Regions from separate parts of the Curtobacterium sp. MCJR17_020 genome, predicted to be linked through region 2. Evidence: predicted binding sites of a transcription regulator. Region 2 holds the regulator's gene; the other holds the start of a gene.

Region 1 (4,416 bases), on a different replicon from region 2:
GCGAACGGACGGCGAGCCGGGGACACAGGAGCAAGCTCTAACCGAGCCCCACGGCAGGGTATCCGAGTCGATCGACCCACGGAAGCCCCCAGCAGCGCCGTCGAGAAGCGGTGAGGCGTATCCGCTTATGCCGTCGAGCTCGTCGCTCGAGGACCTCCTCGACGTCACTGCAGCTCGGCGGTCGCGGCCGCGGCTTGTAGGAAATCACCGCCGTATGGGGCTTGCCGTTTCGTACTCGCACAAGACGGCCGAGCCGGCGCTGAGCTAAGCGGATACCCCGCCGTCAGATGCCGAATCGCTCTCGGCCGCACTCTCCGCAGTAACGGCCGTCGCGTGGGATGGCCGATCCGCAGTGCCGGCACTCGGCCGGCGGCTGCACCGCGCCACAACGCCGGCACGTCGCTGCCAGCGGATCGAGCAGGGTGCTGCACATCGCGCACTGCACCGGGACTGGCGGTGTCGGCCGCGCTCCGTCCGCGAAACCGATCCGCGTCCTGCACCTGGTGCACCGCGCCGCGTCGGCGGGGAGCGGTGCCCCGCACCGGAAGCAAGAAACGCCGGCACCTGACATGGATCGGACGTTACGCCAGCGTCGGAGGACAAGGATGAGTGTCTCTGTCAGCGTTGTTTGGACCCGGTTTGTCGGAGTTGAGTGGCTCCACTTGCCGACGCGCCGGGCGGTTGTGTCGGAGATAAGTGGCCCCACCTGAACGTGGTCCCGTCAGCAGTCATGTGCTTGAACGGGAGGACCCAGGATGGCGTCGAAGGTGGATCTGAGCGAACAGCTGCATGCGACTTCCCATCCGACCACCACGCTTCCCGCGCTCACGGTGAGCGCGCAAAACAACCGTCCGGGTGGTCCTGAATCAAGCCGACACAACACACCGCACAGCAGCCAAGTGGTCCTGAATCAGACCGTCACCCTGGTCCTGAACGAGACTGACAGAACCACGTGATCGACGTGCAGCACGTCGGGGGACGCCGCACATTGCCCAGGCCGGATCGGGCTTAGGCCAGATCGCTTGCCGGAGCGCGAGCGCTGTGTTCATCGCCGACGGTGCGCCGGAGAAGACCATGTACCCGCAGATGGCGCGCGAGTGGTCGTCGAGGATGACGGTCAGCCACGGCCGGTCGGGTTTGTCATCGGCACCTCGGATGAGGATGTCGAGCATGGTGTGGTCGGCTTGCCAGACGTGGTTCGGACGGTTCGCTCGGCGCCGAAGTACCAGTTCGTGTTTGTCGCGGTACGAGGTCGGCCCGTCGAGGGCGAGCGTGATCATCGCGGGGTCGAGACCTCGGATGATTCGTCGCACCGTTGAGTACGACGGTGCGGTTGTTCCCTCGCTGGCTGCACGTTCGGCCACGAGCCGGTGCAGCGTCGCGACGGATGGTCGCGGCCGCGACAGCGCCAACCCCTCGACGAGTCGAATCAGTTCGGGAGGCGTGTGCCGCTGGCCGCTGTCAGAGCGACGGGAGGTGTGAGCAGCTTCGTCCGGTGTCGTCGTTCTCGCCGCGCTCCGTGTCGTGATCTCGTCCCGGTAGCCGATCGGTCACCGGGCGCCCAGCACGGTGGCGAGCTAACTCGTCGTCTCGAGCGCCTGCCTTTGGTCGCCGCAGGGAGAGATCCCGCGGAGGCGCTCCGAGCATTTTCCGAGCGAGTTTTTGGCACTCTCAAGGGTCGAGTGCTAGAACGTTGACAGTTGAGTCGAGGGGACTCAACAGCAGACACGAAGGAGTTGTTTTCCATGACGATGAACCTCGACCCGTTCCGCGAGCTCGACCGTCTCGCTGGTGCCCTCCTCGGGTCCACGGGGCCGCGCTCGATGCCGATGGACCTGTACCGCACGGGGGACCACTACGTCCTCGACGTCGACCTGCCCGGCATCGACCCGGGCTCTGTCGACATCGACGTGGACGGCTCTGTCCTGACCATCCGTGCAGAGCGCACCCTCGGCGCACCGGAGGGGTCGCAGTGGCTCACGAGGGAGCGACAGCCGGGCACCTACGTCCGCCAGCTCACCCTCGGTGACGGGCTGGATTCCGAGCGCATCGAGGCCGGCTACGACAATGGTGTGCTGAGCGTCACCATCCCGGTGAAGGAGTCTGCGAAGCCGCGCAAGATCGCGGTGACCACGGGTGGCGGTCGCGAGCAGCTCGCCGTCGGCTCCGGGGAGTAGGAGCCGCAGCGGTGTTCGACATGGTCAATGCCGTCGCCGCTATGGCCGCGGTGACAATCGCGCTCACGCTGTCCAGCCTCGACCGGCGCACGGCGGCACTGCTCGGTGCGACCGGGAGCCTCATGGGGAACTTCCTGCTGTGGCTCGCCGACCCCTCGCTCTGGGAGCGTTCGCCCGTCCTGCCCTGGGTCGCGGCGGTCGCCGGCACCGTTCTGCTCATCGCAGGCTGGAGCGCCGTCCGTGCGTACTGGAGCCTGTTCAACCCGCCGCGTGCGGATGACACGGACACGGGACGGTGATGATGGTCGGTGCGGCTGGCCATCGCCTCGGGTAATCGGCAACAGACGGACGGGGGCCCGGTGCACGTCGTGCACCGGGCCCCCGTCTGTCTGCGGTGGTCGCCACTCCTTGTTGCGTTCGAGGTTGATGAAGTCGACCGGGATACTGCCACGGCCGCCCGTGTCGAGGGCGTCGATCGCGGCGAGGTCGTCCGCGGTGAGCTGGAACGGTGCTGGCGGCCCGCGGCATGGGACAGAGTGGGCGCATGGACGAAGTGCGAGCGGCAACGAGATTGGGGCGGATCGGGGTTGTCGGTGTCGGGCGAATGGGCGCGCCGATCGCACGTGCATTGCAGCGCTCGTTCTCGATCGCGGTCTACGACATCGATCGCGGCCGGATGCGCGCGTTCGATGGCAACGGCGTCGAGTGGGCCGACTCGGTCGAGGACCTGGCGGTCTCGTGCGAGGTACTCGTCACCGTGCTTCCAGGCCCTCGAGAACTCAACGACGTCGCCTGTTTGGCGCTTCCATCGCTCGCGCCGGGGTCGTTGTGGATCGACTGCACCTCCGGGTCGCCGGAGACGACGCTGTCGCTCGCGCAGGAGGCGGCCGTTTGGGGCGTGCAGGTGGTGAGTGCGCCGATGGGCGGCTCGCCTGCGGAAGCAGCAGCTGCGGAGTTGGGGTTCTTCGTCAGTGGCACCGCCGCCGCGGTCGAGCGAGCACTCCCGATCATGGCGCGCCTTGCCGCTCCCAATGGGATTCGCCGTGTTGGCGATCGCGTCGAGGACGGCCAGATCGTGAAGCTCCTTGCTAACGCGCTGTGGTTCGCGAACGCCGCCGCCGCATCCGAGGCGATGCTGATCGGCACCAAGCTGGGGCTCCCGACCGAGCACCTGCATCGGCTGCTGCGCGGCAGTGCCGGCTCGAGCCAGTTCCTCGAACACGACGCCGGCCGGCTCTTGGACGGGGACTACCTCACCACCTTCGGGATCGACCGTGTCGTCGAGGAACTCGACATCGTCGCGTCCCTCCGGGCGGATAGTGGTGTCGACAGCCCGGTGCTCGATGCCTCAGCGGTGCTTCACCGGGAAGCGCTGGACCGGTACGGTGACCGGCTCGGCGAGCTCCTTGCCGTGCGGCTGCTCGAAGAGCGCGCGGACCAGCAGCTCCGCCGGTGACGAGCACAGGCGCACCGGATTACCGTCGCGACTGCGCGGCCTCGATACGTGTTGCGGACTGCCGGCCGTGCCGGAGGGTATCTCGGGGCTGTTCCCCGAACCGTTCGCTGTATGCGGCGGCGAAACGGCCAAGGTGCCGGAACCCACACGCCACCGCCACGCTTGTCACCGTCGCGTCCGCGTCCGCCCCGGCGAGTGCGTCGCGTGCGAGGTCGAGTCGGGCGGCGCGGACGTACTCGGTGGGGGTCTGATCGAGTTGTTCTTGGAACGCTTGCTGCAAGGTACGAAGGCTGATCCTGGCCGCGGCCGCGAGTTCTGCCGGCGCGACCGGCGCCGGCAGCTGTCGCCGGATCAAGGAGTCAGCGGTCGCGACGTGACCGAACAGTCCGGAAGGGGCGGCAGTGGTGTCGGCTGTCAGCACCGACAGCACATGGTTGGCGATGGTGTCGTGGAGGCGGATCCTCGCGGGGACGCTGATGCTCGGACCGCTGATCACGTGACCGGCGTCGCGGATCAGTGCGAGCAGTGACCGGCAGTCCTCCTCGGTTCGTGGCTGCGACAACATCACCCGGTCCGGCCGTGCACCACGTGCGGAGGTGCCGGCGGCTTGCAACAGCTGGTCGGAGATTTGCAGTAACGCCAGCCGCGTTCCGGTGACGACGTAGGAGTACCGGGTTCCCGCACGCAGCAGAACAGGGACCTCAGGAGACGCCGTGAATACCTCACCGTCATCAGCGGTGAACGTGGCGTCCCCGTCCCCAACGGCGACAAGGAGGTGGTGTG
Region 2 (4,416 bases):
AGCTGCCGGTCTGCAGCGAGTACGTCATGCTCCGTCCGTCCGGGCTGCGCGTGCCGTTCCGCAGCGCCAGGCTCGCGCTCGACCGCCAGTCCTCGCCGGGCTTGCGGTAGGCGACGGCCAACGTCTCCTGGCCCGGCGCGAACGTGGTGCCGTCCGGGCTCTCCATCGTGATCGTGGCGGTGATGACCGTCACGAGTGCGTGCACGGACAGGCCGGCCTCGACGGCGACGTCCTCGCCGCGCTCGAGGACGCCGTGCTCCCCGTCGACCCCACGGATGACCTCCCAGCCGGGGATCTCCTCACGTGGAACCGGCACCAGGTGGTGGTCCTCGATCCGGTAGGCCTGCGGTGCGCCCGCACCGGTGATCGGCACGTCTGCCCCGTAGACGGCCAGCAGCGAGGGCTGCGCGTGCGTGACGACGAGCAGCTGGCCGTCGCGGTACGACTGGCCGGGGAACACGTCGTTCAGCACCGCGCCGGTCTGGTCGCCGCGCACCGCTCCGGACCGGACGATACTGCCGTCCGGGTCGCGGAGGTCGATCTGCAGGTACGCCTGACCGGACCACGACGTGTGGGCCGAGTAGGACGTCGCCGCACGCCACCCGAGCGCTCCGGCGCCGTCGACCCAGAGCACTCCGACCGGACGGTTCGCCTGACCACGAGCGACGACCGAGTCCGCACCGACGGCGACCGTGGTGACGATGATCGAGTCCTCGGTGCCGTCACCACTCCGGAGCCGGACGACCAGCCGCCCGGTGTCCTCCCCGACGACGTCGGCCACGGCTGTGGCGTCGACGACCGTTGCCGACCCCCGGCCGCTCGCGGTCCCGAGGCCGGTGACGTCGGGCGCATCGACCACGCGACGCCCGACCGGAACCGGACCGACGACCGGTTCGACGACGACGACCGGCGGGTCGTACCCGGGGATGATGTGCTCGACGATCCGGTTCCGCGAGTCGACGTTGTCCCAGATCCGCTGCTCGAGCTCCGGGTACGCAGCCACGGCTGCCCGCGTGGCATCCGACACCGGGAATCCGAGCTCGTCGTAGAACGGTGCGAGGTTCCGGTCGGCCACACGCGATGCGACCGTCACGAACAGGGCGTGCCGCTCGTCGTTGGTCACCACGTGCGGGTTGGTTGCCGCCGACTCGGCACGGAGCGCCGCGAAGAACCGCGGCAGGAACGCGTCGCCGAAGGCCCGTCGGAGCTGCTCCCAGGCCAGCAGTCGGATGCGGTCGCTCGCCCGCAACCAGTCACGGTCGTCCGAGGCGAAGTACTCCCGGAACGCCGCGGTGCTCTGGTCCCAGCGACTCGGGAAGCCCAGGCCGTCCTGCACGGCGAGCGAGGAGATGTTGGTGATCGTCTCGGCCGTGCCCGGGAACGAGTTGATCGGCGCCTCGTACGTGTGGCCGACCTCGTGCCACAGCGCCCACTGGTCGTCGATCGGGTCGCGGAACAGGTCGCCGCCGGCGCCGGTGCTCACCTGGAACATGATCCGGCCGCTCCCCGCGTTCGCGTACCCGCCGCCGGTGTCCGGCGAGACGATGTGGATGCGGTGCCGGTGCTTGTGCGAGGTCCCGACCGCGTCGTCGTGCAGCCCGTAGGTCTCGTTGGTCAGCTCGACGACCCGGTCCCAGTTCGCCGTCCGGGCGACCAGGTCGTCGGACGGGATCACGGTGCCGGTCTTGGGCTTCTGGAAGTCGCCGAACATCCGCTCGGAGACGATCTCGACGAACGGCGCGTCGGCCCACCGCGCGAAGTCGGCGGCGAACGACTCCGGCGTGCTCTGCCCGCGCACCCACGTGGGCACGGGTTCTCCCCCGGAGATCGTCGCCGTCGCGGTGCCCTCAGGAGCCGTGCTCACCAGGGACACCATGCCGTCGTGCGGAGCCGTCACCTCGTTCACCCCGGAAGCGACTGGAGTTCGCCGGTACCCGACGTCCCGTCCGTCGTTGTGCGCCGCGTACGTGCCGATGAGTCCGATCGCCACCTCCATCGCCGGGGCGCCCGGTGGGACGGTGACGGTGACGACGTCACCGGACTCGACGAACCGGCCAGCGGGCTGCAGATCGCTGTGCGGGAACCGGCGCCCTTCGGCGGTGGCCGCCGCCGACGCACTCCCGATGCCGTGGACCAGGACCCTCGTCTCGGTCCCGTCGTCCGAGTGCACGATCGAGGTCTCCGACGGCACCCGGGGCTGCCCAGCAGTTGCCGGAGAGGTCGTGCCGCCGCCGATGATCAGCGCGAGGGCGACGAGAGCAGCAGGAAGCAGGACAGAGCGACGCATGGTTCATATATTACATGCGCTATGCGACGATGATCAGTGCGGCCCGCGGTACAGCACGATCTGGGTGTTCCGCTGGGGCCGCATCCCAGCGCGCAACGACACCGCGGCGCCCGTGGTCGTCGCCGCGAACACGCGTGCGCCAGGACGGTTGATGAGCTGGTCGGCCAACGCCGATTCGAGCTCGCGCACCCGGTCGCGGAGTTCCTTGTTCTCGTTCTCCAGGTCGAGCACCCGCCGGATCCCCTCCAGCGACACCCCCTCGGAGCCGAGGCGCGCGATCTCGCGCAGCTGCACGACGTCGCGCATGGAGTAGCGGCGGGAACCGCCGCGGGTGCGGCCCGGGACGACCAGGCCGAGCCGGTCGTACTGGCGCAGCGTCTGCGGGTGCATCTCCGCGAGCTCCGCCGCGGTCGCGATCGCGAAGACGGGCGAGTTCTCGTCCATGTCGGTCATGGCGTGTTCCTTCCGTCGTTCGCGTGGTGGTGAAAACCAGCCTGGAGGCCCGGTGCGGCTTCCTGACGGAGCCGCACCGTTCCTCCAGGGCGGGTCTACTGCTGTGCTTGCGTGACGCTAGTCGCGCGCCTTGGCGAGGAGGTCCTCGCGCGGGTTCTCGTCGGGGAGCGAGGCCGCGAGCGCCTCGACGGCCTCGCGCTGCTTGTCCGACAGGTGCGACGGCACCGCGACCTGGACGGTCGCGAGCAGGTCGCCCGTGCCGTTCTTCGTCGCGACGCCGCGGCCCTTGACACGCAGGACGCGACCCGAGGGCGTGCCGGGAGCGACCTTCAGCTTGACGGTCGAACCGCCGAGCGTCGGGACCTCGATCGTCGCGCCGAGGGCTGCCTCGACGAACGTCACGGGGACGTCCAGACGCAGGTTGAGCCCGTCGCGCTCGAACACCGGGTGCTTGCGGACCGAGACGGCGACCACCAGGTCACCGGCCTCGCCGCCGTCGGGCGAGGGTTCGCCTCGGCCGCGCAGCCGGATCTTCTGGCCGTCCGCGACCCCGGCGGGGATGCGGACGTTCACCGGACGACCGTTGCCCTGCGACAGCTTGACGGTGTCGCCGGCGATCGCGGTGGTGAAGTCGAGCGTCGTCGACGCCGTGACGTCGCGACCCTTCGTCGGTCCACCGAAGCCACGGTACCCGCCGGAGGCCTGGCCGAAGCCACCACCGCCACCGGCTGTGCCTGCTCCGAACATGCCGCCGAGGATGTCTTCGAAGCCGCCGGCACCGCCCTGACCGAAGCGGACACGCTGTCCGCCCCCGCCCTGCTGGCCGAACATGCCACCGAAGACGTCCTCGAACCCGCCGCCCTGGCCTCCGCCGCCCGCTGTGAAGCGGGCGCCGGAGCCCATGGCGCGGACCTGGTCGTACTCCTGGCGCTGCTCCTTGTCGGAGAGCACCGAGTAGGCCTCGCTGATCTCCTTGAAGCGGTTCTCCGCCGCGGCGTCACCCGGGTTGGAGTCCGGGTGGAACTGCCGGGCGAGCTTCCGGTAGGTCTTCTTCAGCTCGGCCTCCGACGCGTCCTTCGACACTCCGAGGACCTTGTAGAAGTCCTTGTCGAACCAGTCCTGACTGGCCACTGGTACCTACCTTCCGTTCCGGCTCAGGCCGGGACCGCCACCGCGACCTTGGCCGCACGGAGCACGCGCTCGCCGAGCTTGTAGCCCGGCTCGACGACGTCCGCCACGGTCTGGCCGGTGGCACCCGGGGTCGGGAGCTGGACGATCGCCTCGTGGATGTTCGGATCGAAGGCTTCACCCTTCTCACCGATCTGCACGAGCTTGAACTTGTCGAAGCCCCCGCGGATCTTCTGACCGATGACCTGCATCGGACCCTCGGCGAGGTCACCGTGGGCCTCGGCCCGGGTGAGGTCGTCGAGCGCCGGCAGCAGGGCCCGCACCACTTCGGCGATGGCGACCTCGCGGTTCGCCTCGCGGTCGCGCTCGACGCGCTTCCGGAAGTTCACCAGCTCGGCCTGCGCACGCAGCATGTCGGCACGCATCTCGGCGACGAGGTCGCGGTCCGCGGTGGACAGGTTGTCCTCGGCGATGCCGCGAGCGGCGTCGGCCAGGAGTGCCTCGTCCTCGGGGGAGAGGTCGGTGGCACCCCCTGCCGGCGCGTCCGT

Evidence for each region. The regulator HspR, encoded in region 2, represses chaperone genes until heat shock. The targets are predictions, from matches to a motif close to AAGTTGAGTCNNNNNGACTCAACTT.
Region 1: the regulator HspR is predicted to act here: its motif matches at 1,698-1,722, upstream of DEJ14_RS19230 (Hsp20/alpha crystallin family protein).

The regions. Positions count from the first base shown of each region.
Region 1 covers NZ_CP126261.1:105,860-110,275, reverse strand. The annotation lists gene DEJ14_RS19550 (zinc ribbon domain-containing protein) at 284-571, opposite strand; partial or broken gene DEJ14_RS19235 (TnsB C-terminal domain-containing protein) at 953-1,469, opposite strand; gene DEJ14_RS19230 (Hsp20/alpha crystallin family protein) at 1,746-2,177, shown strand; gene DEJ14_RS19225 (hypothetical protein) at 2,219-2,476, shown strand; gene DEJ14_RS19220 (NAD(P)-dependent oxidoreductase) at 2,722-3,633, shown strand; gene DEJ14_RS19215 (helix-turn-helix domain-containing protein) at 3,653-4,416, opposite strand, start outside.
Region 2 covers NZ_CP126260.1:510,600-515,015, reverse strand. The annotation lists gene DEJ14_RS02510 (M60 family metallopeptidase) at 1-2,287, opposite strand, end outside; gene DEJ14_RS02505 (heat shock protein transcriptional repressor HspR) at 2,321-2,731, opposite strand; gene DEJ14_RS02500 (DnaJ C-terminal domain-containing protein) at 2,858-3,871, opposite strand; gene DEJ14_RS02495 (nucleotide exchange factor GrpE) at 3,895-4,416, opposite strand, start outside.